DNA from 4 places in the Streptomyces sp. NBC_01410 genome. Region 3 is predicted to be linked to each of the others. Evidence: riboswitches for the same ligand, from Rfam matches in the RefSeq annotation. Region 3 holds a riboswitch; each other region holds the start of a gene.

Evidence for each region. Region 3 has a riboswitch for cyclic di-AMP ahead of OG741_RS33160 (peptidoglycan DD-metalloendopeptidase family protein). Riboswitches for the same ligand answer to the same signal wherever they lie in the genome.
Region 1: it holds a riboswitch for cyclic di-AMP, as region 3 does, so the genes downstream of both, OG741_RS29515 (M23 family metallopeptidase) here and OG741_RS33160 (peptidoglycan DD-metalloendopeptidase family protein) in region 3, are expected to answer to the same signal.
Region 2: it holds a riboswitch for cyclic di-AMP, as region 3 does, so the genes downstream of both, OG741_RS19235 (M23 family metallopeptidase) here and OG741_RS33160 (peptidoglycan DD-metalloendopeptidase family protein) in region 3, are expected to answer to the same signal.
Region 4: it holds a riboswitch for cyclic di-AMP, as region 3 does, so the genes downstream of both, tgmA (putative ATP-grasp-modified RiPP) here and OG741_RS33160 (peptidoglycan DD-metalloendopeptidase family protein) in region 3, are expected to answer to the same signal.

What each region holds. Positions count from the first base shown of each region.
Region 1 covers NZ_CP109530.1:6,411,646-6,419,337, reverse strand. Annotated here, with positions in the region: gene OG741_RS29530 (GNAT family N-acetyltransferase) at 1-835, opposite strand, end outside; gene OG741_RS29525 (HPr family phosphocarrier protein) at 942-1,223, shown strand; gene OG741_RS29520 (GntR family transcriptional regulator) at 1,395-2,072, opposite strand; gene OG741_RS29515 (M23 family metallopeptidase) at 2,270-3,040, opposite strand; cyclic di-AMP (ydaO/yuaA leader) riboswitch at 3,053-3,217, opposite strand; gene OG741_RS29510 (M16 family metallopeptidase) at 3,448-4,836, opposite strand; gene OG741_RS29505 (pitrilysin family protein) at 4,833-6,176, opposite strand; gene OG741_RS29500 (DNA topoisomerase (ATP-hydrolyzing) subunit A) at 6,376-7,692, shown strand, end outside.
Region 2 covers NZ_CP109530.1:4,212,452-4,220,143, forward strand. Annotated here, with positions in the region: gene lhgO (L-2-hydroxyglutarate oxidase) at 1-892, shown strand, start outside; gene trmB (tRNA (guanosine(46)-N7)-methyltransferase TrmB) at 1,308-2,105, shown strand; gene OG741_RS19230 (PrsW family intramembrane metalloprotease) at 2,166-3,500, shown strand; gene OG741_RS19235 (M23 family metallopeptidase) at 3,687-4,736, opposite strand; cyclic di-AMP (ydaO/yuaA leader) riboswitch at 4,748-4,904, opposite strand; gene OG741_RS19240 (PP2C family protein-serine/threonine phosphatase) at 5,183-6,346, opposite strand; tRNA gene OG741_RS19245 (tRNA-Met) at 6,515-6,588, opposite strand; gene OG741_RS19250 (hypothetical protein) at 6,639-7,692, opposite strand, start outside.
Region 3 covers NZ_CP109530.1:7,240,042-7,247,733, forward strand. Annotated here, with positions in the region: gene OG741_RS33135 (aspartate aminotransferase family protein) at 1-689, shown strand, start outside; gene OG741_RS33140 (helix-turn-helix domain-containing protein) at 750-1,337, shown strand; gene OG741_RS33145 (DUF6126 family protein) at 1,330-1,485, shown strand; gene OG741_RS33150 (tyrosine-protein phosphatase) at 1,498-2,310, opposite strand; partial or broken gene OG741_RS33155 (GH36 C-terminal domain-containing protein) at 2,433-2,642, shown strand; cyclic di-AMP (ydaO/yuaA leader) riboswitch at 3,051-3,206, shown strand; gene OG741_RS33160 (peptidoglycan DD-metalloendopeptidase family protein) at 3,211-4,176, shown strand; gene OG741_RS33165 (SGNH/GDSL hydrolase family protein) at 4,349-5,140, shown strand; gene OG741_RS33170 (carbohydrate kinase family protein) at 5,190-6,068, opposite strand; gene OG741_RS33175 (TetR/AcrR family transcriptional regulator) at 6,178-6,798, opposite strand; gene OG741_RS33180 (hypothetical protein) at 6,808-6,942, opposite strand; gene OG741_RS33185 (Glu/Leu/Phe/Val dehydrogenase dimerization domain-containing protein) at 6,939-7,692, opposite strand, start outside.
Region 4 covers NZ_CP109530.1:2,867,651-2,875,342, forward strand. Annotated here, with positions in the region: gene OG741_RS13145 (amino acid adenylation domain-containing protein) at 1-1,249, shown strand, start outside; gene OG741_RS13150 (leucyl/phenylalanyl-tRNA--protein transferase) at 1,246-2,034, shown strand; gene OG741_RS13155 (cupredoxin domain-containing protein) at 2,253-2,672, shown strand; gene tgmB (ATP-grasp ribosomal peptide maturase) at 2,687-3,619, opposite strand; gene tgmA (putative ATP-grasp-modified RiPP) at 3,630-3,842, opposite strand; cyclic di-AMP (ydaO/yuaA leader) riboswitch at 3,948-4,103, opposite strand; gene OG741_RS13170 (LysR family transcriptional regulator) at 4,600-5,505, opposite strand; partial or broken gene OG741_RS13175 (DMT family transporter) at 5,618-6,550, shown strand; gene OG741_RS13180 (SCO5918 family protein) at 6,715-7,026, opposite strand; gene OG741_RS13185 (CBS domain-containing protein) at 7,081-7,470, opposite strand; gene OG741_RS13190 (DEAD/DEAH box helicase) at 7,532-7,692, opposite strand, start outside.

The DNA.
Region 1 (7,692 bases), 830 kb from region 3:
GGACACCGTCGATCTCCCGCTGATCCTCGGACAGGGCGCGGTTCACGGCGTACGTACGGCCCGCGTACCCGGCCTCCAGGAGGTTGCGCAGCACGGTGCGCCCCACGCCGCCCGGCGCGCGGCCGGCGCCGACGACGGCGACCGACCCCGGTGCGAGCAGACGCTGCACGGAGCGCGCCTCCGCCCGCTGCTCGCGGCCGCGCTGGACGGCGAGGGACTCGGCGGTCGGTTCGAGGTCGAGGGTCAGATGGACGGAGCCGTCCTCGAAGCTGCGCTTCTGTGTGTACCCGGCGTCCCGGAACACCTTGATCATCTTGTTGTTGGCGGGCAGCACCTCGGCGGCGAAGCGCCGGATGCCCCGCTCACGGGCGACCGCCGCGATGTGCTCCAGGAGGGTGGAGGCGACACCGCGCCCCTGGTGCGCGTCCTGGACGAGGAAGGCGACCTCCGCCTCGTCGGAGACGGGAGGGGCGGGCGCGGAGCGCCCTCCGGCAAGGGTGGCGGTGGGAGACGGGTGGGAGCTCGCGGGGCGGCCCTCCGCGTTGATGCGGTCGTAGCGGACGGTGGCGATGAACTCGCCGCCGACCGTGACCGCCAGACCCACCCGGTCCACGTAGTCGTGATGGGTGAAGTGGTGGACGTCCTTGGCGGAGAGCCTGGGGTACGGCGCGAAGAACCGGTAGTACTTCGACTCGTCGGAGACCTGTTCGTAGAAGCTGACCAGACGCTCGGCGTCCTCGGTGGTGATGGGCCTGATGTGCGCGGTACCGCCGTCACGCAGCACCACGTCCGCCTCCCAGTGATCGGGGTAGGCGTGATCCGGCTGGGTCTGCATGTGTGAAAGCGTACGGCTCACCCACCGGTCGCGGGTCGGTTCGGGAGCACGCCGCGACACATGAGAGACTGGTCTAGACAACCGTTGAGACTTGAAGGGCAACACCATGGCTGAGCGCCGCGTCAATGTCGGCTGGGCCGAGGGCCTTCACGCCCGCCCCGCTTCCATCTTCGTCCGTGCCGCCACGGCTGCCGGCGTCCCCGTGACGATCGCCAAGGCCGACGGCAACCCGGTCAACGCCGGCTCCATGCTCGCCGTGCTCGGCCTGGGCGCGCAGGGCGGCGAGGAGATCGTGCTCGCTTCCGAGGCGGACGGCGCCGAGGCGGCCCTGGACCGGCTGGCCAAGCTGGTCGCCGAGGGGCTCGAGGAGCTTCCCGAAACGGTCTGAGCGGCTGAGCAGAATGCGCCCGGCGGCACGCAGCCGCGGTCTCCCGAATTGGGGCGACCGCGGCTGTGCACATTTTCCGGTCCGACGTTCATTTCCGCGCCCGGCTCCATGAATTCGGGCAGCAGAAAAGAAGCCCCGCGAATATCCTTCCCTTTGTATACGGCGCGCCTGTTAATGGCGGACGCTCGTGGTGTTTACGGCATGTTGCGAAGTCCTCACCCGCTCGGGACGGCGCAGCCGGTGCGCCGACGCGGCCCGCTCCGCGTGCACAGCCGTCAGCGCGCGGGCCCGCTCCACGTCGCCGCGCGCCACCGCGTCCACGATCGCGCCGTGCTCCGCCCAGGAGTCCACGGGCGTGGCGGGCTGTTCGACGGCGTACATCCAGGCGATCTTGTGCCGCAGCTGGGTGAGCAGGGCGATCAGCCCCGGGCTGCCGGAGGCCTGGGCGAGGGTCTCGTGGAACCAGCCGCCCAGTGAGCGCAGGTCCTCGCCCTGGCCGCGGCGTGCGCGCTCCTGGCCCAGCCTGACCAGGCCGCGCAGGACCTTCAGGTGCGCTTCCGTACGCCGCTGTGCCGCGCGGGCCGCGCCGAGGGGCTCCAGCAGCATCCGGACCTCCAGCAGGTCGGCCGCCTCCTGCTCGGTGGGCTCGGCGACACAGGCACCCGCGTGCCGGCGGGTGGTGACGAAGCCCTCGGACTCCAGGGTGCGCAGGGCCTCGCGCACCGGGACCCGGGAGACGCCGTAGCGGCGCGCCAGCTGCTCCTCGGTGAGCCGGCTGCCGCGCTCGAATACACCGGAGACGATGTCGTCGCGGATCGCCGTGCATACCGAGTGCGCGGGAATGCGCATGACCGAACCTCCGCTTTAATCCGCGCGAAACGCAGCCGATTGGCGTCTGTTCGGTGACTCTATTGCAGTGGGCCGGATTTTCCGATGGCACCCGGGAATCCATGGATATCTTTTGGCCAGGGCTCCGAACGCCGAAGGCCCCGGCAGGAAGCCGGGGCCTTCTCGCGCGCCCGCGCTCGGGCGCTGTTCTGCTGTTCTCAGACGCTGACGCCGTGGGCGCGCAGGTACGCGAGGGGGTCGATGTCGGAGCCGTAGTCGGGGCCGGTGCGTGCCTCGAAGTGGAGGTGCGGCCCGGTGGTGTTGCCGGTCGCGCCGGAGAGGCCTATCTGCCGGCCCGGGGTGACGCTCTCGCCCACCGAGACCGAGATCGAGGAGAGGTGGCCGTACTGCGTGTACGAGCCGTCCTTCATCTTGATCACGACGTTGTTGCCGTAAGCGCCGCCCCAGCCGGCCTCGACGACGGTGCCGGAGCCGACCGCGTGCACGGTGGTGCCGGAGGCGGCGTGGAAGTCGATGCCGGTGTGGCTGCCGGAGGACCAGACGGCGCCGCCGGTCTTGTAGCCCGTGGAGACGTACGAGCCGCTGATCGGCGCGACGAAGGAGTTGAGGCGCTTGCGCTCGGCCTCGCGGGCGGCGCGCTCCTTGGCCTCGCGGGCGGCCTTGACGCGGGCCTCGGCCTTGCGCTTGGCCTCCTCGGCCGCCTTCGCCTTGGCGATGGCCTCGGCGGCCTCCTGCTTCTGGGCGGCGGCCTGGTCGGCGATCTGGTCCGCGAGGGTGTCGGCGGTGACGACCTGGGTCAGGCCGGTGTCCTCGACGGGGGCCATGCCCGGGGTGGCGGCGAGCGCCGGGGAAGCGAGGGTTCCGATGACGCCGGTGGTGGCAAGGGCCGCTGCGCCCGCCATGTTCGCGCTCCTGCGCGACAGGCGGCTCGGGGCACGGTGCTTCCCGGTGGCACGGGTGAACGCCATGAAGTGGCTGGTCCTTTCCTTCCTTCTCGCCTACCGGGTTAGCTGACGGGTTCGGAGCAGGAAGGTCTCCTACGGGCCCCTCCGTACGGATACGAAGGCGTCCGATTCACCCCAGGGACTGAGTGGGTCCCCGGCTCCCCAGGCTCGCGCCAGACGGGGACTCGGCGATGGCTGTCCGATGCCGCGGATGCGACGGGCTACTGGCGAACAGCCGGACCGACGCTAGGCGGGCCGACTTTCAATCACCAAACAGACAGGCCCTTTTGTCGTGCATCCCACAGGGCAGACAGGCAGCCTCCGCAATAAACCGGACATAGCACGGAACCCCGGCACCGCTTGGATGCCGGGGTTCCGCTTGTCTGTTGCGCCGGGTTCAGCCGGAGTTGTCCGGATCGCGCGAGGGGCAATCAGCCGGTGACAACGGTCACTTCGCCGATACCCAGCGCCCTGACAGGCTCCTCGATCTGCGAGGCGTCTCCGACGAGCACCGTGACCAGACGGTCCACCGGGAAGGCGCTGACGGCCGCCGCCGTCGCCTCCACGGTGCCGGTCTCGGCCAGCCGCACGTACAACTGCGCCTGGTAGTCGTCCGGGAGGAACTGCTCGACCTGGTCGGCGAGCGTGCCCGCGACGGACGCGGCCGTCTCGAACTTCAGCGGCGCGACACCCACCAGGTTCTGCACCGCGACGTCACGCTCGGCGTCGGTCAACCCCTCGGCGGCGAGCGTCCGCAGCACCTTCCACAGGTCGTCCAGCGCCGGTCCGGTGTTGGGCGTGTCCACCGAGCCGCTGATCGCCAGCATCGAGGCGCCCGAGCCGTCCGGGGCGGACCGCAGCACCTGGCCGAAGGCCCGTACGCCGTAGGTGTAGCCCTTCTCCTCGCGCAGCACGCGGTCCAGGCGCGAGGTGAGGGTGCCGCCGAGGCAGTACGTGCCGAGCACCTGCGCGGGCCATACGCGGTCGTGCCGGTCCGCGCCGATCCGGCCGATCAACAGCTGGGTCTGCACGGCGCCCGGGCGGTCCACGATGACCACGCGGCCGGTGTCTTCCGCCGTGATCGGAGGTACGGGGCGGGGCTTGGCGCTGTCGCCCGTCCAAGTGCCGAAGGTCTCGGCGAGAACGGCGTCCAGGTCGACCCCGGTGAGGTCTCCGACGATCACCGCGGTGGCTGTGGCGGGCCGGACGTGCGCCTCGAAGAAGGCACGCACGGCCGCGGAGTCGATCCGGGCCACCGTCTCCTCGGTGCCCTGGCGGGGGCGCGACATACGGGCGGCGGCCGGGAAGAGCTCCTTGGAGAGCTCCTTGGCCGCGCGGCGGGCCGGGTTGGCCGTCTCGTGCGGGATCTCGTCGAGGCGGTTGCGTACGAGCCGCTCCACCTCGCTGTCGGCGAAGGCGGGCGCGCGCAGGGCCTCGGCGAGCAGGCCGAGCGCCTTGGGCAGCCGGGAGACCGGGACCTCCAGGGAGACCCGGACGCCGGGGTGGTCGGCATGCGCGTCAAGGGTGGCGCCGCAGCGCTCCAGCTCGGCGGCGAACTCCTCCGCGGTGTGCTTGTCGGTGCCCTCCGACAGGGCGCGCGCCATGATCGTGGCGACGCCGTCGATGCCCTCGGGCTCGGCGTCCAGCGGGGCGTCGAGGGAGAGCTCGACGGCCACCACCTGCTGGCCGGGGCGGTGGCAGCGCAGCACGGTCAGGCCGTTGTCCAGTGTGTCGCGCTCGGGGGCGGGAAACGCCCAGGGCCTGGCCTCCCCCGCCGTGGGCTGCGGGTGGTACGTCATCGTCACGGCAGCGTCGCTCACTGGTCCGCCTCTTCCTCTTCGTTGCTTCCCTCGGGCGCCGAGACGGGTTCGTACACCAGCACCGCCCTGTTGTCGGGGCGCAGCCGCGCCTTGGCGACCGCCTGCACCTCCTCGGCGGTGACCTCGAGCACCCGCTGCACGGCGGTCAGCGCCAGCTGCGGGTCGCCGAACAGCACGGCGTACCGGCACAGTTCGTCGGCGCGGCCCGCGACCGTGCCGAGCCTGTCGAGCCACTCGCGCTCCAACTGGGCCTGCGCGCGCTCCATTTCCTCGGGCGTGGGGCCGTCGGCGGCGAACCGCGCCAGCTCCTCGTCGACCGCGGCCTCGATCTCCGGGACCTCGACACCGCCGGACGTCTTGACGTCCAGCCAGCCGAGAGAGGGGGCGCCGGCGAGGCGCAGCAGACCGAACCCGGCGGCGACGGCCGTCTGGTCGCGTCGCACCAGACGGTTGTGCAGCCGGGAGGACTCGCCGCCGCCGAGAACGGTGAGCGCGAGATCCGCGGCGTCGCACTCGCGGGTGCCGTCGTGCGGCAGCCGGTAGGCGGCCATCAGCGCCCGCGCGGGGACCTCCTCGCGGATCTCCTCGCGCAACTGCTCGCCGATGACCTCGGGCAGCGAGCCGTCGCGCGGGGGCTGCTTGCCGTCGTGCGAGGGGATCGAGCCGAAGTACTTCTCGATCCAGGCGAGCGTTTCCACCGGGTCGATGTCGCCGACGACCGACAGCACGGCGTTGTTCGGCGCGTAGTACGTACGGAAGAAGGCGCGGGCGTCCTCGAGGGTCGCCGCGTCCAGGTCGGCCATCGAGCCGATCGGGGTGTGGTGGTACGGGTGGCCCTCGGGGTAGGCGAGAGCAGTCAGCCGCTCGAAGGCCGTGCCGTACGGGACGTTGTCGTAGCGCTGGCGGCGCTCGTTCTTGACGACGTCGCGCTGGTTCTCCATCGACTCGTCGTCGAGTGCGGCGAGCAGCGAGCCCATCCGGTCGGCCTCCAGCCAGAGCGCCAGCTCCAGCTGGTGGGTGGGCATGGTCTCGAAGTAGTTGGTGCGCTCGAAGCTGGTGGTGCCGTTCAGCGAGCCGCCGGCCCCCTGCACCAGCTCGAAGTGACCGTTGCCCTTGACCTGCCCCGACCCCTGGAACATCAGGTGCTCGAAGAGGTGAGCCAGGCCGGTACGGCCCTTGACCTCGTGCCGCGAGCCGACGTCGTACCAGAGGCAGACCGCGGCGACCGGGGTCAGATGGTCCTCGGAGAGGACCACACGCAGGCCGTTGGCCAGCCGGTGCTCTGTCGCTGTGAGGCCGCCGGAACCGGCCTGCGCTGTGGCCGTGTGACCCATGGGCATGTACGTCCCTTCGATCGCGATGCTGCTTGTCTTTGTCAGCCCTGCCACTTTAGAGGGGGAGGTCTGGGACCGGGCGGCGTCGCGGGCCGATGCCTGTCGCCTGGCGGCGTTCCCGGGTCGCGGTCGGCGTTGTCAGTGGGACGGTCCACAATGGTCGGCGTCAGTTCCAGACCTGGTACGTGAAGGAGCAGCAGCCGCGATGGCCCGCCGCAGCACGAAGACCCCGCCTCCGGACGATTTCGAGGAGAAGATCCTCGACATCGACGTCGTGGACGAAATGCAGGGCTCCTTCCTCGAGTACGCCTACTCGGTGATCTACTCCCGGGCCCTGCCGGACGCACGTGACGGTATGAAGCCGGTGCACCGCCGGATCGTGTACCAGATGAACGAAATGGGCCTGCGCCCCGACCGTGGCTATGTGAAGTGCGCCCGCGTCGTGGGCGAGGTCATGGGCAAGCTCCATCCGCACGGCGACGCGTCGATCTACGACGCCCTCGTGCGGATGGCACAGCCGTTCTCCATGCGCCTGCCGCTCGTCGACGGGCACGGCAACTTCGGCTCGCTCGGCAATGACGACCCGCCCGCCGCCATGCGGTACACCGAGTGCCGGATGGCCGACGCCACCAGCCTCATGACCGAGTCGATCGACGAGGACACCGTCGCTTTCGAGTCGAACTACGACGGCCAGGAGCGCGAGCCCGTCGTGCTCCCCGCCGCCTACCCGAATCTGCTGGTCAACGGCGCGTCCGGGATCGCGGTCGGCATGGCGACGAACATGCCGCCGCACAATCTGGGCGAGGTGATCGCCGCCGCCCGCCATCTGATCAGGCATCCCGGCGCCGACCTCGAGACCCTGATGCGCTTCGTCCCCGGTCCCGACCTGCCGACCGGTGGCCGGATCGTCGGCCTGAGCGGCATCAAGGACGCGTACGAGTCGGGCCGCGGCACCTTCAAGATCCGCGCGACGGCCTCCGTGGAGGACGTCACGGCCCGCCGCAAGGGCCTGGTCGTCACCGAACTGCCCTTCACGGTCGGCCCCGAGAAGGTCATCGCGAAGATCAAGGACCTGGTCTCGTCGAAGAAGCTCCAGGGCATCGCGGACGTCAAGGACCTCACCGACCGCTCGCACGGACTGCGCCTGGTCATCGAGGTCAAGAACGGCTTCGTGCCCGAGGCAGTCCTCGAGCAGCTCTACAAGCTGACGCCGATGGAGGAGTCCTTCGGCATCAACAATGTGGCGCTGGTGGACGGCCAGCCGCTCACGCTGGGGCTCAAGGAACTGCTCGAGGTCTATCTCGACCACCGCTTCGACGTCGTACGCCGCCGCAGCGAGTTCCGGCGCACCAAGCGGCGCGACCGGCTGCATCTGGTCGAGGGCCTGCTCGTCGCCCTGCTCGACATCGACGAGGTCATCCGCCTCATCCGCTCCAGCGACAACTCCGCGCAGGCGAAGCAGCGGCTGATCGAGCACTTCTCGCTCAGCGAGATCCAGACGCAGTACATCCTGGACACCCCG
Region 2 (7,692 bases), 3.0 Mb from region 3:
CCAGCGCGGCAGGGAGAACGGCATTCCGGTGCGGGAGCTGGGCCCCTCGCAGATCATGGAGTACGAGCCGGAGGTGCGCGGGCTCGCGGCGATCCATGTCGGGACGACCGGGGTGTGCGACTTCGGGGCGGTGGCGGCGCAGCTGGGGGCCGCGTCCGGCGCGGACGTCCGCTACGGCGAGGAGGTGGCCGCGATCGACCGCCGGAGCTGGGGGGTCGCGGTGCGCACGGCGTCGGGGGCGGTGGTCAGGGCGCGGGTGCTGGTGAACTGCGCGGGGCTGCACTGCGACCGGGTGGCGCGGCTGGCGGGCGACGATCCCGGGATGCGGATCGTCCCCTTCCGGGGTGAGTACTACGAGCTGACGGACCCCTCGCTGGTGCGGGGCCTGGTGTATCCGGTCCCCGACCCGGCCTTCCCCTTCCTGGGCGTCCACCTGACCCGCGGCATCGACGGCGGAGTCCACGTCGGCCCGAACGCGGTCCCGGCGCTGGCCCGCGAGGGCTACAGCTGGTCGGCGGTCCGCCCGAGGGAACTCGCCGAGACGCTGAGCTGGCCGGGATCCTGGCGGATAGCGCGGCGGCACTGGCGGTACGGGGCGGGGGAACTGCACAGGTCCCTGTCGAAGCGTGCCTTCACGACGGCGGTGCGCAGGCTGCTCCCGGCGGTGACGGAGACGGACCTGCGGCCGGCCGCGGCGGGGGTACGGGCGCAGGCGGTGCTGCGGGACGGGACGCTGGCGGACGACTTCCTGATCCGCGAGGCGCCGCGGACGGTGCATGTGCTGAACGCGCCGTCCCCTGCGGCGACGGCGTCGCTTCCCATCGGCCGGGAGGTGGCACGGCGGGCACTGACGGCTCTGACGCCGGGGCGCGTGGCGGGCGCGGCGCGGTAACCCGCAAGCCCGCAGGTCTTGGGGTGCCGTGGCACGGGCCTGCCGCAGGGTGCGGGCCGGATGGGCCGCTGCGCGGGGCCTTTTCCCCACCCCGCCCTCCCCCTACGGCCTGGCGGCCGTGGGAGGTACCCCCATCCCTCAACCGGGGCTCCGCCCCGGACCCCGGTCCTCAAACGCCGGACGGGCTGAATGACCGGCGGGCCCGCGCACCGCAACCGTTCGGGTGGGGAGGGGCCGTGCAGGGTCGTCCCCGCAGGCGATTGGCGGCCAACACCGGGTGCCCTTACGAACCCCTCATCGCCGCCGACGCCGAGGAGTCGAGCCCGGAGGGGACCCGGAACCCGCACCACACGGCACCGGCGCACCCCGGACCGCCCCAGACCCGCGCCGCGACGGCCCTTAGAATCGAGCCACTGTGTCTGAGCTTCGTAACCCCACCCCCGCCCCATCCCCGTCCCGTCCCCCTCTCCGCGCCAAGAGCGAGCCGCGGTTCCCCGGGGGCCCCGCTGCCGATCCCGCCGGGTCGCATCATGAGCGGCGGATCCGGAGCTTCCAGCCGCGGCGGAGTCGGGTGACCGTCGGGCAGGGGGATGCCCTGGAGCGGCTCTGGCCCCGGTGGGGCATGGACATCGACGGGCAGCGCGTCCTCGATCTCGAGGAGATGTTCGGCGGGCTGCCGGTCGTCCTGGAGATCGGGTTCGGGATGGGCGAGGCGACCGCGCAGATGGCCGCCGCCGATCCCGGCACCGGGATTCTCGCCGTCGACGTGCACACGCCCGGGCAGGGCAATCTCCTCGGTCTCGCGGAGCGGAACGGACTGTCCAACATCCGTGTGGCCAACGGCGACGCGATCATCCTGCTCCGCGAGATGCTTCCGCCCGGCTCGCTCGACGGGCTGCGCGTCTACTTCCCCGACCCCTGGCCCAAGAAGCGCCACCACAAGCGCCGGCTGATCCAGCCCGAGTTCCTCAGTCTCGCCGCGCCCCGTATGAAGCCCGGCGCGATCCTGCACTGCGCGACCGACTGGGAGCCGTACGCCGAGCAGATGCTCGACGTGCTCTCGGCGCATCCGGAATTCGAGACCACCCAGGAGCACGGCGGCTTCGCCCCGCGCCCCGCCTTCCGGCCGCTCACCCGGTTCGAGGGGCAGGGCCTGGACAAGGGTCACAAGGTGCACGACCTGCTGTTCCGCCGCGTGTTGGAGTCGGCGTAACCCTCGGTAGTGTGCCGTGCACCATCGCCAGGTGTCAGTGTGCCTCGTTAGGGTCATCAGGTGTCCGAGTCGTTTCCGCAGCACCTCCCACCGCATCCGGCGGTCCCGGCCTTCGACGAGCAGCCGCTCTTCGATGCCGTGCCGGAGCGCGCCCGCTGGCGGTACAAACCGCGGCGAGCCTCCCGGCTCTGGCGCAGCAAGGCGGTTCGGGCCGGGGTCGTCATCACCCTGCTCGCCCTCTCCGGGCTCGTCATCCTGGCTCTCGTACGCGAACAGACCGGCACCCACGGCTTCCTGGTCGGACTGGGCCTCGCCACCCTGCCCGTCCCGCTTCTCGCCGCGGCCTTCCGCTGGCTGGACCGGGTCGAGCCGGGACCCTGGCGGAATCTGCTGTTCGCGTTCGCCTGGGGCGCCTTCGCCGCCGCCCTCGTCGCGATCATCGCGAACACCTTCGCGACCCGCTGGATAGCCACCGCGACCGCCGACCCGGCGAGCGCGGACACGCTCGGCGCGACCGTCATAGCCCCGGTCGTCGAGGAGAGCGCGAAGGCCGCGGCGATCTTGCTGATCTTCACCTTCCGCAGACGGGACTTCACCGGGATCGTCGACGGCGTCGTCGTTGCGGGCTTCACCGCGACCGGTTTCGCCTTCACCGAGAACATCCTCTACCTGGGCAACGCCTTCGGTGAGGACCAGGAGATTGGCACCTCGGGCCTGGCATCGGTGACCGCGGCGACCTTCTTCGTACGTGTCGTCATGTCGCCGTTCGCGCATCCGCTCTTCACCGTGCTCACAGGCATCGGCTTCGGGATCGCGGCGCTCGCCGCACGGCGCCAGCGGTTCCGGCGGATCGCGCTGCCGCTGCTGGGCCTCGCCCTCGCGATGGGCATGCACGCGCTGTGGAACGGCTCGGCGTCGCTCTTCGGCCCGTTCGGCTTCTATGCCGTGTACGGGGCTTTCATGGTCCCGGTCTTCGGGCTGCTGACCTGGCTCACGATCTGGACCCGGCAGCGCGAACTGCGCACGATATCCACCGAACTGCCCGCATACGCGGCGGCCGGCTGGCTGACGGCCGACGAGCCGCGCGCGCTCTCCTCGATGCGGGCGCGCACGATGGCCCGCGACATCGCCCGCCGTACGCACGGACCGGCCGCGGCCCACGCCGTCTCGGAGTACGAGCGGTTCGCGACGACCTTGGCGTTTCTGCGCCACCGGGCTCAGCGCGGCACGGCGGGCCCGGACTTCATGGAGCGCGAGCAGGAACTGCTGCACCACCTGTGGCAGCGCAAGGAAGTCGCGTCTCCCGCGCTGAGCTACGCCGCGCGGGCGACGGGCCGGGTATGGACCCCGCCCCCGCACCGCGACTACGGCGGCTACAACCCGTACCGCTCCTAGGCCGGTACGGCCTGCTCCGCCTGCGTGCAGTACGCGACCGGGGCAGGAGAGACCGGCAGCCCTGGCGTCGGGGGGTGAGCGCCAGAACTGCCGGCGTTCAGGGGAGTGCGGAGCACCGCGCACATGGGGGCATCCGCAGAACGCCCCCTCGCGCCGAGCGGCGGCGCGAGGGGGCGCACGGAGAAATCAGACGGTCAGGCCCTTGTCCCGCAGCCAGGCCATCGGGTCGATCCCGGTCCCGCCCGCCGTGTGGACCTCGAGGTGCAGATGCGCGCCGGTCACATTGCCGGTCGCGCCCACGCGCCCGATCGTCTCGCCGGTCGACACCTTCTGGCCGACGCTGACCGAGATCGAGGACTGGTGGGCGTACCAGATCTCCGTGCCGTCCTCGAGCTCCAGCACCGTGCGGTAGCCGTAAGACCCGGACCAGCCCGCCGACTTGACGGTGCCGCTGTGCACGGCCTTGAGGGGCGTGCCCGTCGGGGCCGCGAAGTCCAGGCCGGTGTGGTAGCCCGAAGACCACATCGATCCGGCCTCGCCGAAGGTGGAGGTGATCGTGTACGAGGAGGTCGGCAGCGCGTAGCTCGCGGCGAGCTTGGCGAGGCGCTCGGCCTCCGCCTTCTCCGCCGCGGCCTTCTCGGCGGCGAGCTTCGCCGCCTCGGCCTCGGCCTCCGCCGCGGTCTGCTGGGCCTTCGCCTCGGCCGCTGCCTTCTCGGCCGCGAGCTTCTCCGCGGCCGCCTTGGCCTCGGCGTCCGCCTCGGCCCGCTGCTGATCGGCCTGCTGGAGGATGCGGGCGCGCAGCGCCTCACCGGCGGAGCCCTGCGCCTCGGCCCTGGAGCCGGTGCCGGTGTCAGCGGCGAGCGTCGCCGAAGTGAGCGGAGCGGTGTTCCCGGCGTCGGCGTCCGAGGACTCGTCGGACATGAACGAGCCGACGCCGGGAAGGGACTTGGCGTCGGGCAGGTTGTCCGAGATCGAGTCGGGGAGCGATATGGAGACCGGCGGCTTGCTCTGCGCGGTGGCCATGCCGCCCGCGCCGACCGCGGCGATCACACCGACCCCGAGCACCGTGGAGCTGCGGGCGAGTCCGCCGCGCTGCTTCATCACACGGTGCCGGCCGCGCACCGGACGGACGGAGTCCTCGGTGGGGTTCCACTCCTCCCATGCCCGCTCTGCCACCTCGTCGCCGAAGAAGTCAGTTTCGAAGGGTGCTGTCGGGGCAGGTTTGTTGGACGCCACTGAGGCGTGCTCCTTTCCTTCCTTCTCGCCTACCGGGTTAGCTGACGGGTTCGGAGCAGGAAGGTCTCCTACGGGCGCTTCCGCCGCGGACAAGAGCGGCAAAAGATGCCCGATTCACCCCAATTGGTGGTTCCCCGGTTCCCTTGCGGAATTCGGCGCGTGCGCACGGTGCCGCCTCTTGCGACGACTGGGACGACCGCGCTGCGTTATCGAACGTTAATAGACACCGGGGCCCGATTCCAAGCTGTTCCGACTGATCATTAACAACATCGCCGGGACTTAACCGGACACAAGCGCCCGGAGTGGGGTGAGTTGATCGCCCCTCATGCACCATCCGCCATGTCCCGTCACCTGACGGTGCATCAAATGTTATGCGGAGGGGTGCCTCTCGATTACGTACCGTTCCCAACCCCGTCCGGCTTCACGACGCCGGGCCGCCAGAGCCTTCACTCGCCGCCCTGATCCCCGCCGTCCCGCCCGCCCGCGCCGATCACGGGCACGGTCCTGCGGCGCTCCTGCTGCCCCTCCGCGGGGCGGCTGACCGCAAGCAGCGCCATGTCGTCCGTCGAGCCGCCACCCGTATGGCGTCGTACGTCGTCCACCAAGGCGTCCAGCAGCTCCTCGGGCCCGGGGAACAGCCGCCCCGCCAGCCGCCGGCCCGGGTCGTAGAAGACGCCGCTCCTGTCGCGCGCCTCGGACAGCCCGTCCGTATAGAGAAGCAGCGTGGCCCCGGGGGGCAGCCGGTGCGCGTCCGAGCGGTCCGGCCAGATCCCGAGGCCCATACCGAGCGGCAGCGCGGCCTCGGTCGGCTCCAGGATGTTCACGTTCCCGTCCGCGTACAGCAGGAGCGGCTCCGGATGGCCCCGGTTCACGATCCGTACGACACGATCACCGCGCGGGATCTCGGCCAGTACGGCGGTGGTGAACCCCTCGACCGCGTCCAGGTTGTGCCGCGCGCCCTCGCGCACCAGCGCCCGCTCCAGCCGCGCGGCGACCCCTTCCAGCGAGCTCTCCTGCTCGGCGGCCTCCCGGAACGCCCCGATGACCACGGCCACCGCCTCGACCGCCTGCATGCCCTTGCCCCGTACGTCCCCGACGACCAGCCGCACCCCGAAGGGCGTGTCCTGTACGGCGAAGAGGTCGCCGCCGATGAACGCGTCCGCCTGCGCCGCCTCGTACCGCGCGGCGACGTGCAGCCCCCCGATCCGCTCCGGAGGGGTCGGCAGCACGGCGCGCTGCGCGGTCTCGGCGATCACCCGGGCCGATGCGAGGCGCTGGCTGCCGAGCCGTACGACCCGGTTGATCAGCAGCGCGAGGCCCGCGACGGTGATCACAGTGGTCAGCTCGGTGAACGCCGTGATCTGCGAGAGGGTGTGGTTGTAGAAGTGCAGCCCGGTCACGCCGAGGATCGCCGCGATACCGACCAGCAGGGTGCCGACCCAGGTGAAGATGGGGGCCGCGATCAGCGGCGCGGCCGCGAACAGCGGGACCGCGGTGAACCGGGGCGGCGTCGCGAGGTCGAAGATCGCGCCGCCGACGATCATCAGGGCGGGCAGCAGGCGGACGAATCCGCGGGAGATGTCCGCTCCGCCCTGCTCTGGCTCGGCCACGGGTGCTCTCCTGCCCGGTCCCACACGGCTGCGGACGGTACCGCGCCCTTCCCAGGCTGGCCGTAGCCGCGCCGGGCGGCGAGTCGCCGTCGGCCAACCGAGCGATGCTCGGAGCCGGTACACGACAGTGGCCCGGCACTCTGTCGAGTGCCGGGCCACTGTCGTCAGTAGCGGGGACAGGATTTGAACCTGCGACCTCTGGGTTATGAGCCCAGCGAGCTACCGAGCTGCTCCACCCCGCGTCGGTGAACACCACCTTACGCCATCCGGAGCAAGATCAAATCCATTTTGTTCAGCGGCGCCGCAGACGCAGTGCCGTGAGGGCTCCGCCGGCCGCGATCAGGACGGCAGCGGCAATGGCCGCGTACCGGGTGGAGCCGGAGGATCCGGTGTTGGCGAGGGCTCCGGTGGTGGTGACGGGGGTGTTATCGCCGGCCACCGCCGTGGCCGAGGAGGACGGGGTCACAGAGGGCGTGGCGGAAGCGGTCGCGGAGGGCGTGGCGGACGGCGTCGCCGAGGGCGTCGCGCTCGGCGAGGTGGTGCCGCGCTCGGGGGCGACGGTGATCCTGCCCTCGGCCCCCAGGAACGGATGGGTGTTGCCCTCGGTCAGCCCGGTCGTCGCGCGCAGCGTGAGCTTGACCGGCTTCTGGATGCCCTTGAAGTCGATGACACTCACGCGAAGCCTGGTGCGCTTGTAGATGTGGCTCTTGCTGACGTCCGCCGGCTGCCACTTCTCCTCGCCCTTGAACTTCTTGACCTTGGTGTACTTGCCGTCCTCGCCCAGTTCCTCGATCACCAGCTCGGGGATCTTCACCGTGGAGCCGGGCTCCTCGGCGACCTCCAGGATGGTCCTCAGGTCGGAGTCGAACGTCACCCCGCCCTTGAGCTGGTGGACGATGTCGACGGTGCCCGCTGTGCCGGGCTTGATGGGAGCGTTCTCGTCGGTCTCGAGCATCATCGAGGCGGGCCCCGTGTTGATCTTTGGGCTGGCCTCGAAGACCAGGGTGTCGTCCTGTTCGCGCTTGGTGTTCTCGGCGAGGTCGTCTGCCAGGAACTTCAGATTGCCGTTGTTGGAGGGGTAGTTCTTGCCGAGGCCGACGGAGACCTTCCAGCTCAGCTCCCCCTTGGCGGGCACCGAGAAGGAGGCGCTCTTGCCCTTCGCGGCCGGGTAGAACACGCCCTGCGCGCCCGTGCCCTCCTGGCTGACGAACTCGTCGGTCGCCGGGGCGTTGACCGGCTGCACGTCGAAGACGACGTGCGAGGCCGCGATGGGGCTCGCGCCGTCCGTGTCCCCGATCAGCCACGGCTGGAAGTCCACCGGCTTGTCCGCGGAGTTCTTCACGGTG
Region 3 (7,692 bases):
TGATCGCCGACGAGGTGCAGACCGGCCTCGGCAGGACCGGCGACTTCTACGCCTACCAGCACGAGGAAGGGGTCGAGCCGGACCTGGTCTGTGTCGCGAAGGCGCTCTCGGGCGGATACGTACCTGTCGGGGCCACTCTTGGCAAGGACTGGATCTTCAAGAAGGTCTACTCCTCGATGGACCGGGTCCTTGTGCACTCGGCGAGCTTCGGATCCAACGCCCAGGCGATGGCCGCCGGGCTCGCGGTGCTCTCGGTGATCGAGGACGAGCAGATCGTTGCCAACGCCAGGGTGACCGGAGATCTGCTGCGCTCCCGCCTTGCCGCGCTCGTCGACCGCTATGAGCTGCTGCACGAGGTGCGCGGTCGCGGCCTGATGATCGGCATCGAGTTCGGCCGGCCTGACTCGATCAAGCTGCGCAGCCGCTGGACCATGCTTCAGGCGGCCCGCAAGGGCCTGTTCGCGCAGATGGTCGTGGTGCCGCTGCTGCAGAAGCACCGGATCCTGACCCAGGTCTCCGGCGACCATATGGAAGTGATCAAGCTGATTCCGCCGCTGACCATCGGCGAGCGGGAGGTGGAACGGTTCGTGGAGGCGTTCACGGCCGTGATGGACGATGCCCACGGCGGTGGCGGGCTGATGTGGGACTTCGGCAAGACCCTGGTCAAGCAGGCTGTCGCGAATCGCTGATCCTTTTGCCTCTGGGGCAAGAAATTTGTCTCAGAGGCAGCATCCTGGCGCAATGGACGTATGACCAATCCTGCCGCAGCGGCGGCTGACGGGCTGCCCGATGTCGCACCGCGGCTGCGCGAACTGCGCCGCCGCCGTGGTCTCACCCTGGAGGCCGCCGCCGAGCGCGCGGGGCTTTCCCCCGCCCATCTGTCCCGGCTCGAGACGGGCCGCCGCCAGCCCTCGCTGCCGATGCTGCTGGGTCTCGCCCGCATCTACGGTACGACCGTCGCCGAACTCCTCGGCGAGTCGGCGCCCGAGCGCGAGCCGATCATCCGCGCCGGGCGCAACGAGCCCTCGTCGGCCGACGGCTGGACCTACCACCGGGCCGGGGGCCCCGGCCGGGCCATGCAGGCCCTGCGGCTGGTCGTGCCGTACGGATCCCAGGGCGACCTGGTGCGGGTGCACCCGGGCGAGGAGTGGCTGTACGTGCTCGACGGGCGGCTCCGGCTGGCGCTCGGGGACGCCGTGCACGAGCTGAGCCCCGGGGACAGCGCGCACTTCGACTCCCAGACCCCGCACCGCATCGCCGCGGCCACACGCGAAGGGGCGGAGCTCCTGTTCGTACACACGCTGCTGCAGAGCCCCGACATCCATCCGCATGCCTGACACACGCGAAAGGCCCGCCATGTCCCAGCACAATGAAGAGAGGAAGTTCCCCCGAGGACTCGTGATCCGGCTCTTCGCCTATCTGGTGGCGGGCCATCTGTTCGCCGCGTTCCTGTATTTGCTGTTCACGCTCGGCGACAAGAGTTAGGCGGCCGGTGGCTCACGCCTCGTCGAGGAGGCGCTCGCGCAGCCGCTCGCGGGTTTCGGCGCTCACGTTCAGGCCCTCGCTGAGGTAGCGCTCGGTGTCGCCCCAGGTCTGCTGGATCGTTTCGAAGGCCGCGTTCAGATACTCGGCGCGCGCGTCGAAGAGCGGGGCGAGCAGTTGCATCACTTCGGGGGACATCGCGGCCGGAGAATTGTCGCCCCGGCGGACCAGATAACGGCGGTGCGGGTCATTGGACTTGAGGTAGTCGGCCTCGATGGCGTCCCGCTCGACACCGACCGCGAGCAGCGAGACCGCTATGGACAGACCGGCGCGGTCCTTGCCCGCCGCACAGTGCATCAGCGCCGGGACGCTGTCCTCGGCCAGCGCGTGCAGGACCCTGCTGTGCTCGGCGGTGCGCTCCTTGATGATCCTCCGGTACGACGCCGACATCCGGCCGGCCGCCTTCCCGTCCGCGAGGATCGAGCGCAGCTGGTCGAGATCGCCGTCCCGGACCATCTTCCAGAACTCCGCGCCGTCGGCCGGGTCGGTGAGCGGCAGATTCACATTGCGCACGCCGGGCAGCTCGACGTCCGGGCCCTCAAGGCGCATGTCGGCCGCGTTGCGGAAGTCGAAGATCGTGTGCAGACCGAGCGTGGCGAGGAACGAGGCGTCCGACTCGGTGGCATGGGCCAGATGACCGCTGCGGAAGAGCCGGCCGTGCCGCACCCGCCTGCCGTCCACGGTCGGCAGGCCGCCCACATCACGGAAATTGCGCACTCCGGTCAGCTCGGGCTCTGTCGAGGGGGCCTGCGGCAGTTGCTGCGTCACGTGGGCTCCTGAGGTGACTGCCGTCGGCGCTCCTCGCCGACGATGGCGCTTTCCCGACGATACGACATCGCTTTAGCGGGCAATCATTTCGATCTGTCGGCGAGCAGTTACGCACTCCACACGTCGTCCTCGCCTGGCTCCAGGCGCAGCACTACGGCGAACAGCCGCCGCGGCTCAGGCTGCGCGGTCTCGATCCTGCGGCGGTCTACGCGTGCCCGGACACGGGTGCCCTGCACCGTGGGTCGGTACTGCTGCACCACGGGCTGCACACGGGACTCAGGGGTGATCTGGACGCCACGGTGATCCGGCTGCGGCGGCTCGGGCAGAGGTAACCGTGACCGACAGGTACGGAGAATACGCCCGAAAAGGGACAATCGGCCGCCGGGGAATTTCTCGGTAATGGCAGATCCGAGGGAAAAGTGAGCCTGATCGGTCGATAGTCATCAAATGGTGCTTCTGTCCGAATTGGACGGTTCGACATAACCTGCCCCGTCTGCAATGGAGATGGGGCATGCGTCGTGAGCAGGATCATATTTGTCACGGTGTGTGGTGGCGTGACGGATACGAAATCCGTTGCCTGGCGGGGCGGGGAAGATCATTGATAGACGGAGCGTAACGGGAATTCTCCGGCGATATCACGCCGACTCGTGATCCGTAATTGCGGCAGCTTGTTCCTTTCGGCTCGGCTCGTTTACGTTCACGGCAATCCGGACGGACCGCCAAATCCTGCCGCCGCCCGGAATTCGAACCCACCCACGTGTGGCAGGAGCGGGGGACCCAGGTAGTACGCCGATTCCGCACTTCCGGAACGGCTCGGGGTTAAGCAGCGCAACCGCGCGGCCGGGCATCTCCAGCCCGAACCCGACAGCTCACCTCGCCGGCGCCGGAGAGGAAAGCGCCATGCCCGCAAAGGGTAAGCACCGCCGTCCCAAGACCAGCCCGATCACCCGCGGTTTCGTCGCAGCGGGCACAAGTGGCGCCGCCATCGCGATCCCGCTCATGGGTGCCACCGGGGCCCACGCCGCGGGCAAGACCGCCCCCGTCGCGACCTCGTCGCACACGGCAGTGACCGCCGCCGCGGCACCCGCCGCGTACAAGGCTCCGCACAAGCCGGCCGCCGCACCCACGACGTACTCGGTCGTCGCCGGTGACTATCTCTCCAAGATCGCGGACGAGCACAATGTCCGCGGTGGCTGGAAGAAGCTGTACCAGGACAACCGCGAGCGGGTCGGTGACAACCCCTCGCTGATCCACCCGGGCCTCAAGCTCACCCTCGGCACCACAGCGAAGGCGAAGGCTCCCGAGAAGTCGCAGCACCGCGAGAAGAGCCAGGACCGGACCGCCGCCAAGACCGCGTCCAAGGCTGTCACCAAGGCCGCCGCCAAGACCGTGTCCAAGGCCGCCTCCAAGGCCTCCACGGACTCCGGCTCGGCGAAGAGCGCCCCGCAGACCAGCAGCTCCGGGTTCACGACCCCCCTCGACGGCGCGACCGTCATCACGCCGTACCACCTCTCCGGCTCGATGTGGTCCAGCGGTTACCACACCGGTGTGGACTTCGCGGCCTCCACCGGCACCACGGTCAAGGCCGTCGGCCCGGGCACCGTCGTCTCCGCCGGGTGGGGCGGCGCGTACGGCAACGAGGTCGTCATCCAGCACGGCGACGGCAGCTACTCGCAGTACGCCCACCTCTCCTCCCTGGCCGTCTCCGCCGGCCAGAGCGTGAGCGGCGGCCAGCAGATCGGCCTCTCCGGCTCCACCGGCAACTCCACAGGACCGCACCTGCACTTCGAGATCCGCACCGGCCCGAGCTACGGCTCGGACGTCGACCCGCTGGCCTACCTGCGCCAGCACGGCGTCACCGTCTGACGCCCGTCCGACGCGGCGATCACGCTCTCGTCCCCTCGTGCCGCAGCCCGCGGCGCGGGGGGACGCGGCGTATTCCGCCCTGGACGAATCTTGGGCGGTGGCAAAGATCACCCCTCGTCAACCCCTCCTTACGGTCGCGTAGGTCACATACGTAAGGGGAGGATCAGTACTTGTGGCAGACGATTCGAGAACAGAGATCAGCGGCGGATTCGGGTCGTACGCGGCGATCGGTGACAGCTTCACCGAAGGCGTCGGCGACCCGGGTCCCGACGGGATGTACGTCGGCTGGGCGGACCGGTTCGCGGTCCTGCTCGACGACCGGATGCCGGAGCACACCTTCAGGTACGCCAACCTCGCCGTACGTGGGCGCCTCCTCGACCAGATCGTCTCGGAACAGGTGCCAAGGGCGAGGGAACTGGCCCCGGACCTCGTGACGTTCTGCGCCGGCGGCAATGACATCATCCGGCCCGGCACCGACCCGGACGACGTGGCCGAGCGCTTCGAGCGCGCGGTCGCCGACCTCACCGGCGCCGTGGGGACGGTCATGGTGACCACGGGCTTCGACACCCGCGGCGTGCCGGTGCTGCGCCATCTCCGCGGCAAGATCGCCATGTACACCGCGCATGTACGGGCCATCGCCGACCGTTACGACTGTCCCGTACTCGATCTGTGGTCGCTCAGGTCCGTCCAGGACCGGCGCGCCTGGGACGCCGACCGGCTCCATCTGTCGCCCGAGGGGCACACCCGGGTCGCGCTGCGAGCCGCCCAGGTCCTCGGCATCGAGGTGCCCGCCGACCCCGACCAGCCGTGGCCGCCGCTGCCGCCCCGTGGCACGCTCGAAGTGCGCCGCGACGACATCCAGTGGGCGCGGGAGCATCTGGTGCCGTGGATCGGCCGCCGGCTGCGCGGCGAGAGCTCCGGCGACCACGTGGAGGCCAAGCGGCCGAATCTGCTGCCCCTGTGACAGCGGCGGGGTGAACACGGGGTCGGTCCGGCGGCCCCGCAGCTGACTGTCAGATCTGTGCCGCCAGGAGTTCCGCCGCGCCGATCAGCGCCGTACTGCCCTCGCCCGTACAGGCGTGCGCGCCCGCCAGCGCGCCGAGCCGGGCGCTCTGCTCCAGATCACGGCCCGCCAGCCGCCCGTAGAGAAAGCCGCAGACATACGCGTCGCCCGCGCCGTTGGAGTCCACCACCCGGGCGGGCGGCGCCACCGCGGGGACCGGCCGCGGGGTGCTGCTGCCGTCGCGGGTCAGCAGATACGAGCCTCCCGCACCGGCCGTCGCGATCACGGCCTCGGCCCGTCCGTCGCGCAGGATCTCCCGCATCACCGACGCGATCCGCTCGCCCGCGCCCGCCGCACTGAGGAAGACCAGGTCCGAGCGGAGCGCGAACTCCCGGTGGTGGTCGGCCAGTCCGTCCCAGTCGTGCAGATCGGTGGAGACCGGGACGCCCAGCTTCTCGATGTCGTCGTACAGGAACCGCGCGAAGTTCACGATCGAGAGATGGACATGGCGGGCCCGGCGCAGATGGGGAAGGTAGACCTCGCGCGGCATGCGCAACTCCTCAGGATCGCGGGCGTCGTAGAACGACATCCGGCGGCCCGAGGGATCGACGAGATTGACCGCGCGCCGGGTACCGGCGGGGGAGATGAGCGGCTCGAAGTCCACCCCGCCCGCGGCGAGCCGGTCCTGGACCTGGCGTCCGGGCCAGTCGTCGCCGATGTAGTCGAGGAGCGTGACCTTCAGTCCCAGTGCCCGGCACCCGAGTGCCACATTGCCGCCGGTGTGGCCGGGCCATTCGCGGATCGGGCCGACGCCGACGGAGTCGACGAGCGGAACCGGCAGGGAGTCGACGCGGACGACCGTGTCGACGCCGCTGCCGCCGACGACCAGCACATCCTGTGTGTTGTAGGGGAGTTGATCGGTCTGCTGATGCTGCGAGGGGTGAGACACAGTCGCCCAGTATGACTGCCCAGCCGGGTCGGCGTAGCGGCGGGCGGGGTCAGCGAGCGACGGCTGTCAGCGCCTCGCGTTCCACACCGAGCTCACGGGCCAGCGCCTCGTCGGTCCACTCCAGCATCGCGGCGCGCGAGAGCGATCCCGCGTACGAGGTCATCTGCACGGCGAGCCCGTCCAGAAACGCCGTCAGCCGCCAGGCCGTTGCCGCCGGGTCCTCGCACGGGAACTCGCCGGCCGCCGCGCCCTCCGCGATGACCTCGGTCAGCGCGGCCTTCCACTGCTGGTCGAGATCGCGGGCCACCTCGCGCAGTGCGGGTTCACGCAGTGCGGCTGCCCAGCCCTCGATCCACAGGCGCCAGCCCTTGGCCGTCCCCGTCGGCGCGTACCAGCGGACCGCGGCGCGCAGCCGGCGCAGCGCCGTGGTGCGGCGGCCCAGCAGTTTGCGCAGATGGGCGAGATCGCCGTCGGCGGCATACGCGAAGGCCGCGGCGACGAGCTTCTCCTTGGTCGAGAAGTGGTAGAGGACCAGGGCGTTGCTCACGCCCAGCGCGGAGGCGACATCGGCGATCCGTACGGCCGCGACACCGTGTTCCTCGATCTGCTCGACGGCGGCGCCGAGCATTTCCTCACGCCTCTCCGCCACGTTCAACCGGACTCTGGCCACGTGCTCACCCTACACAGCCGATCTTGGACGCGGCCCGTACACCGTGTGGTCGAGCGCGAGCGCCCCGCCGGGGTGCGCGAGCAGGGGATTCACGGTGACGGCGGCCGACCGCGGGTCGAAGTGGGCGTCGAGCGAGGTCGTCATCTGTACCGGCCGAAGCGCTCGGCGATGACCGGCAGCCGGTCGGCGACGATCGCGTGCGCGGCGGCGCGTGGGGTCGTCCCGTCCGCCTCGGCGCGCGCCAGCATCTGGCCGATCAGCGCCCTCATCGAGCGGCGGGTGTAGGCGAACGCCTCGTCCGCGTCGGCGTCGATGTCCCCGAACAGCGTCCACCACCACCACGCGTTGGTACCGGAGTTGACGACGACATCGGGCAGAACGGTGATCCCGCGCCGCGCGAGCATCTCCTCGGCGTCCGGCAGCACCGGCATGTTCGCCGCCTCGACAACCAGGCGAGCCGTGATCTGCGCCTGGTTGGCCGTGTCGACGGCGTACGAGACGGCCGCGGGTACCAGCACCTCCGCGTCGGCGGACAGCCAGGCGTCGCCCGGCAGTTCCAGATCACCGGGCCGCAGGGCCGTACGGTCGACGGTGCCGTACGAGTCCCGCGCGGCCAGCAGCGCGTCGACGTCCAGGCCGTCCGGGTTGGCCATGGTGCCCTTGATGTCGGCGACGGCGACGATCTTCAGCCCGGCGCGGGCGAGGAAGCGGGCGGTCGCGCCGCCCATGGTGCCGAGTCCCTGGACGGAGACGCGCGTTCCCTCGTGCGGCACCCCTGCCCGGTCGAGCGCGACGAGGACCGACTCGGCGACGCCGCAGCCACCGACGAGCTCGTCGAGGCCGATGCCGTCGACCTCGACGGCGAAGGCGTCCGCGAGCCGCTTGCGCGCGGAG
Region 4 (7,692 bases), 4.4 Mb from region 3:
GGCCCACCCGGAAGGCGGGAGCGTCGACTTCGCCGCCGAGACCGATCGGAGCGTTCCGGCGATAGGCCATGACGCGCCGGCTCCGCACCCTGAGCAACCCGGCGACGTCCTCCTCACCGGGGCGACGGGGTTCTGCGGCGCGTACATGATCGACGAGCTTCTGCGCAGGACGACGGGACGGATCCTGTGTCTGGTCAGGGCCTCCGACGAGCTCGACGGCATGGAGAGGATCCGCGCGAGTCACAAGCGGTACGTCCTCAGCGATCTGTCCAGCGAGCGTGTCCAGCCGGTCGTCGGCGACCTGGCCAAGCCCGGACTGGGGCTGCCTCCCGGCCTGTTCGAGGAGCTGGGGTCGACCATCGACGCCGTCTACCACTTCGGCGGCCAGGTCAACTTCATCTACCCGTACCACGAGTTGCGCGCGGCCAACGTCGAGGGAACATACGAGATCATCCGCCTCGCCGCCGACAGGGCAGTCCCCGTCCACTTCACCTCCAGCATGGCGGTGCTCGCCGGATTCGGGCCGGCCGGGGTGCGCGAGGTGACAGAGAGCACGCCGCTTCGCTTCCCGGACTATCTGTCGGTGGGATACGTGGAGGCCAAATGGGTCGGCGAGGCGCTGCTGAAGAAGGCGTCCGATGCGGGCCTGCCAGTCGCCATCTACCGCCTGATGGACATCACGGGCGGCAGCGGAACCAGCGTGATGAACACCAGCAGCGAGTTGGCCGCCCTCTTCGGCTTCATCGCGCGGACCGGGCTGTGCCCTGACGTCCGGCTGACGCTGGACTTCCTGCCGGCCGACCACCTCGCCCGCGCGATCGGACACATCTCCACCCACCATCCCGCACGCGGCGAGGTCTACCACCTCACCAACCCCCGTTCCACGCTGCTGCATTCACTCGCCGAGCGCCTGCGCCAGCGCGGTTACCCGGTCCAGGAGATCCCCTACGCCGAGTGGATAGCCGTTCTGGTGAAGTACGCGGCCGGGCACCCCACCGACCCGATAACCCCGTTCGTCCCGCTCTTCGTCGACCGTTGCAGCCGCGCCGACATCACCGTGAGCGAGATGTACTTCCAGGGCGTTTTCCCGGAGTTCACCCGCGACAACGCGGAACGGGCGCTGACGGACGCCGGGATCGACATTCCGCCGGTGGACGCGGAGATGATGGACCGCTTCATCGACTACCTTTCCCAGGCCGACTACGTCCGGCCCGGGAACAGCCAAGGGCACGGAGCGTCACGGTGGTGAACCGATGCCCCGACTGGGAGGCGCTGGACGTACGCAAAGCGGCGCCCGACGGTCCGGTGGCCTTCTCCGCCGACCTCAGTCCCGCCAGCCTCCTGGCGGCATACCGCGCCGGGGTCTATCCGTTCCCGGCGTCCGACGAGTACACCCGCGTCCTCAACGAGGTGGTCTTCGCCGATCAGGTCGAAGAGGGCCACATCCCGCTCGTGGGGGAGGAATCGGCCGATCCCTACGCCGTCTCCTGGTGGTCGCCCGACCCCAGGCCGGTACTGCCCGTCTCGGCCGCGCACCTGAGCCGGAGCCTCGCCCGGCGGGTGCGCAACCAGCTGCCGTGGTCGACGAGCCTGGACCAGAGGTTCGAGCAGGTCGTCCGCGAATGCGGCGCCGACCGCGACCCCCTGTGGCTCACCGAAGAGCTGATCGCAAGCTTGATCCGCCTGCAGGAGCTGGGTCATGCCCACAGCGTCGAGGTGTGGGAGGACGGCGATGTGGTCGGCGGCGTCTTCGGCCTCCAGGTCGGACCGGTCTTCAGCATGGACTCGATGTTCTTCCACCGTCCCGGTGCCTCGAAGGTCGCGGTGTCCGACCTCGCGGCGCGCTTCGCAGAGGCGGGCGGCGCGCTGCTCGACGCGCAGCGGGACAGCCCGCACGTCCGCGGCCTCGGCGCCCATCTCGTACCGCGCGAGCAATACGTGCGGGACCTGCGCGGCACCGCGCCGGGCAGCCTCCCGATACCCACCGCCACCTTGCCGGCCGGCCGCCTCGCCCAGCCGAGGGGACCGGGCTGACCGCGCCCGTCGCGTCGCTCACCCATTGGGTGAACCATGTCGGCGCTCCCCCGCCCGCCCGGGATGAAGCGCGGCTCCCGTCGGCATTCAGGTGAACGGCACCGCGACTGGCGGTACCGCCCTGGCGAGCGCCACCGAGGACGGCGAACCTGAATGCGGCGGCCGATCACCAGCCGCGCCCAGACCACGGCATCCCTCGTCGGAAAGGTCCGCCCGGCATGTCACTCACCTATCCGGACCGGGTCCACACCGCCCTCAGGGTGGGCGGAGCCTGCGTCCTGCTTGCCCTGGCCGGCTGTTCGAGCAACGGCGACGGCAACGGCAATGACACCGCCACCCCCGCAACCACCAGCGCCTCATCCGCCCCAAGCACCTCCAACGTCGGCGCGGCGAACATCGCGATCAAGAACTTCACCTTCATCCCGGCGACACTTCAGGTACGCCCCGGAACGAAGGTCATCGTCGAGAACCAGGACTCGGTCACGCACACCCTGACCGCCACCGGGGACAAGCCATTCGACACCGGCGACATCGATCCCGGCGAAACAGCCACCTTCATCGCTCCGTCCACATCCGGCAGCTATCCCTACATCTGCACCATCCACACGAACATGAAAGGCACCCTCACCGTGAGCTGACGCCCCGGGTCGGCTCACACCGCAGGACCCAAAGCCAGCCAGGCTGCGACGGCTTCGGCGATGGGCTGACCGGTCTCCAGTTGGACGAAGCCGAACTGCCCGCCCTGATTGCACTCCAGGAACCACCAGGTGCCGTCACCGTCCTCAGCGAAGTCGAAGGCGCCGTACGCGAGCTGGGCGAGCGACATATAGGCGCCGACCGCCTTCGCGATGCGGGTGGGTACCTCGGCCGGAGCCCAGGCACCGCCGTTGTCGGCGAAACGCCAGTCCACCTCGTCCGGGTCGGACGCCCGCCGCGCGGCGAACAGCTCGTCCCCCACACAGGTCAGCCGGATGTCCGCACGCTTGGGCACGCGCTGCTGCAGGAGCGTGGGGCCGGCGGTCACCGCGCCGAAGTCGGCGTCCGGCCCGACGGGGGTGGTGGGCAGTGCCAGCGCCGGGTCGCCGGGATGCGCTCCCGAAACCGGCTTCACGACGAGGTCCGGGTACTGGGCGGCGAACTCGCGCGCAACCCGCGGAAAGCCGGTGATCAGCGTGGGGGGTACGGCGAAGCCGCTGCGGTGGGCGACGCGCAGCTGCCACGGTTTCCAGCGGGCCTGCGCGGCGGCCGCCGGATGGTTCATCCAGCGCACCCCTGTGCAGTTCAGCGTTCCGTACAGGGCCTGTTCGGCCTCGGCGGTGAGCCATGCGGACTGATGGGCGGCACGCGCTGCCGGACGGCCGGGCCTGCGTACCCAGACCGAGCGCAGTCCGCTCATGCTCACCACACGACCACCGGCCGACAGGTGCCCGTCGAAGTCGCCCCGCACGTATTCGGCCGACACGGCAACCTGGCCCGGGAGATCGGCAGGATCCAGGCGTACGACCGGGACTCCCGCTCCATCCAGGACGGACACCACCATGTCCGCGGTCACGTCCTCCTCGCAGGTCAGTACGAGCACGGTCATGGGGCGACCGTCAGTCATCGAAGTGCGTCTGGGAACCGGCGGTGGACGTGGTGGTGCCGCACGCCAGCAGCAGGTCGCGGTCGCTGATGGCCGGGCGGCCGTCGGGCAGGACGTTCAACTGACGCAGGGGGTCATAGGCGTAGGGGACCACGGCCGGCGGGTTCACGGCGGGCCGGGCGTAGTTCAGTGCGAACGGTCTCGCGTCCCAGCCCGTCGAGACCACGGTGCCGCCGGTTGCTGCGGTTTCGGCGTCGATGGGGCCGTCGAGCCGGCGGGTGGTGGCGTGGGGGTGTGGGACGCGGTGTCTTCCGACTGCGGATATCACGGTGGCTCCTACTCCGAACGCCTGCGAGGTGAGCTGTCGGGTTCGGGCTGGAGAGTTGCCCGGCCGTGGTTCTCACGGCTTCACCCCAAGCCGCCGGATACGCGTTGTCCCGTACGGCGCAAGTGGGTCCCCCGCTCCTGCCTGCGGTGTGGTGATGTGCTGCCGCGCGCCGGGGGCAGGATTCGGCGGTCCGGCCGCGCGGTGTTCGACTTCTCCGAACGCCGAGCACGTTAGGGGGACCTTGTGTTCGAGCACAAGGTCTCCACAAGCGGACTTGCATCAACTGGCTTTTCCTACAGGGGAGTTCGTGATATGTACGCCCGGTACCCCCGGTAAGGGGGGATGCGTGCAGGCGTTTGCGTGTGGACAATCCAGGCTGCTATGACGGTGTCGACCCGCGACCACAGCGCGTCTGGCGGGCGGCCATCGGCTGCGTCCCGCGCGGCGGCTGGGTGAAGTGGCGGGGTGGAGGCCGAGCAACTGGCGGACCCCGACCAGGTGCGGATCAGCGCCCGGCAGCACGGCAAGGAGATCTTCGCCAGCGTGGTCACCTCACCCTGGCCGCCGTACCCAGCGCGCACGGCGCCTGACATGCGCCCCTTACGCCCCCGCCGCAGACCCGCACCCCGTAGGCCGCGGTCAGTCCGACCGGGGCTCATCGGGCGGGGTCGGCGGTGGCGGCCGCGTCCCGCAGCGCGTCCAACAGGCCGCGCAGGGCCGGCTGTTCGAGGGCGGTCTCCCGGGCGGCGGCCGAGATCACCCGGAGCGGCTCGGGGTTGCGGACCGGGCGCACGACGACACCGGGGTGCTGGTTGCGCAGCCCGAGCCGCGGCATCAGACCCACGCCGAGACCGGCCGCGACGAAGCCCTGCGCGGTGGCGTAGTCCTCGCTCTGGATGACGAAGTCGGGGCTGAAGCCGGCCGCCGCGCAGGAGTCGATGACGGGTTCGAGGCAGGGGCCGGGGGGCTCGCTGCCGACCCACTGCTCACCGGACAACTCGTGCAGGTCGATCACCTCCTTGCCGGCGAGCGGATGGCCGTGGGGCAGTACGGCCGCGTACGGGTCGTCGAGGAGGTGGACGAGCCGGAAGCCGTTGCCTGTGCGGTGCTGCGCCTGGACGACCACGGCCAGGTCGGCCCGGCCCCGCGCCACCTCCTGGAACGGGTCCTCCGGGTCGGTGAGTTCGAGGTCGACGCGGACGCCGGGGTGCTCGGCGCGGAGTCTGGCCAGGGCGGGCGCCACCAGCGTGGAGCCGGCCGTGGCGAAGTAGCGGACCGACAGCCGGCCGGTGCGTCCGGCGCGGAGGTCGGCGAGCGCGGTCTCCGCCTGGGCGACCGCCGAGCCGATCAGCGCCGCGTGCTCGGTGAGCAGCAGCCCGGCCGCCGTGGGGCGCACCCCGCGGCCGACCCGCTCGAGCAGCGCCGTACCTGCCTGTTTCTCCAGCGCCGCCACCTGCTGGCTGACGGCGGACGGGGTGTAGCCCAAGTGGGCCGCGGCGGCGGTGACCGTACCGCTGGTGACCACCGCGCGCAGGACCTGCAGTCGCTTCACATCAAGCATGTAGCACAGGTTAACAGTATGAGTAGAACCATTTGCTTGTCCTCAAATCTTAGCTGAGGCACCTTCGTAGGACAGCGACGAGAAACCCACCGAACGAGAATGGGGAAACGCCATGAGCGACAACAGCGGTGCGCGGGGCCTGTGGGGTGGATTACGGGTGGCCGTGCTCGCCCTGCTGTGGGGCTCGACCTTCCTCTGGACCGAGCTGGCGCTGCGCGGGCTCTCCCCGCTCCAGGTCACGCTCGCGCGCTGTGTCCTCGGTGCGCTCGTCCTCGTCGTCGCCTGCTACGCGACGGGGCACCGGCTGCCGAGAGGCGTCGCCGCCTGGCGGCACATCGTCGTCGCGGCCTTCTTCTGCAACGCCCTGCCGTTCGCCCTGTTCAGCGTGGGCCAGCAGACCGTCGGCTCCGGGCTCGCAGGCGTCCTGAACGCCACGACCCCGCTCTGGTCGATCACCCTCGGTCTCGCCCTCGGCTCGGAGCGCGGGCTGCGGCCCGTACGGCTGGCGGGTCTTCTGCTCGGCTTCACCGGCACGATCGTCATCTTCGCCCCCTGGCAGACGACCGGCGCCACCGGCTGGGGCGCCCTCGCGATCCTGGGCGCCGCCGCCAGCTACGCCGTCGCGTTCACGTACATGGGCCGCACCCTGGTCCGCAGGGGCACGGCCACGATCTCGCTCTCCGCCGCCCAGCTCGTCGCCGCGAGCGGACTGACCGCCCTCGCGGTGCCGATCGGCGGCCTGGAGTCGATCGACCCCGGCCCGACGGTCCTGGTCGCGGCCGTCGTCCTCAGCGTCTTCTGCACCGCAATCACCTTCCACCTCACCTACCGGATCATCAACGACGAGGGCGCGACCAACGCCGCCGTGGTCGGCTATCTGCTGCCGGTGGTGTCCGTGCTGCTGGGGGCGGTCGTCCTGGGCGAGGACCTGAGCGTCCGGGTGGTGCTGGGGATGGCCGTGGTGCTGGCGGGTGTGGGGATGACCCGGCGGCGGGGGGCGGCTGCGGAAGCTGTGGCTGCTGCCGAAGAACCGGCCTGTACCGCGTGGCGATCGAGGACGTCAGTGCCTGGACCATGGGCGACTTCAGCTACTCCGACCACTGACCCCCGCCGCTTCGAGAAGCCGCCGGTATGCGGTGAGGGCCCGACCGGCGCATGCCGATCGGGCCCTCACCGCTGTTTTGGTGGCGGCTCGCGCCTGCCCGTCGGTCAGACGACCGCGGGGGCGCCGAGCATCGCGGAAGCCTGTTGGAACGGGTTGAGGACGCGCGTGGGCGCGGCGGCCTGGGGAAGGCCGCGGCAGGTGAAACCGAGCTGGGTCATGGCCCGGAGGACTTCGCCGGCGCTGAAATCGCGGCGGTCCTGGCGTGTGACGATCTGGCCGACCTGCTTGACGGGGTAGGTGCGGCGGCCGATGATCACGGACTCGCCGAAGACCTGCTCGGGCCTGATGCCCTTCATCGATTCCAGTACGCCGCTCTTGGTGAGGTCGAACGGGAAGCGGGCGATGACACAGCGCATGATGCCTCACAAGGAGAAGAACGAAGGGGGATGGTTCTGCCGTGGTGAGGCGGTTCAGCCAGCAAGGGCGAGGACGCCCAGAGCACTGCCTCGTTCGTCGACGACAGGCAGGGCATCGAGCCGGCGGCAGCGCATCGCGTGCTCGGCCGGGGCCATCGAGGTCACGGGCGAGGTGAACGGCTGGCGGTCGCCGAGGATGTCGCGCAGCTGGACCCGGTCCGTGTACGCGGAGCTGTCGCGGACTGCGGCGATCTGGGCCTGGGTGACCAGTCCGGTGCACAGGCCGTCGTTGTCGCAGACGAGCAGGTGCCCGGTGCGGGCGCTTGTCATGACGGACAGGGCGACCTCGATGGTCATGTCGTCGCAGACCTGCGGTGCGCCTGTGTCCATGGCGTCGGTCGCCGTCCTGTGTACGGGGGTGGCATTCGCCGAGCGGGGCTGCATCTGAACCAGCGTCGAAACGTGCCTCCTGCAGAGATGGGCCAGTTTCCTGATCACGAAGGTTCTAGGCCGCCGCATCGAAGGAGGACTGCCGCACGGTCACGCGCCGGGCAGCCGAAGCGGGGCTGCGTCGGCCGCGTGAGGCCGCACTGCGCTTACGCCGCTCGGCCACCGGCACGGTGATCGTCACGGGGATGCCGGAGGGGGTCTGGGCGCCGGTGATCT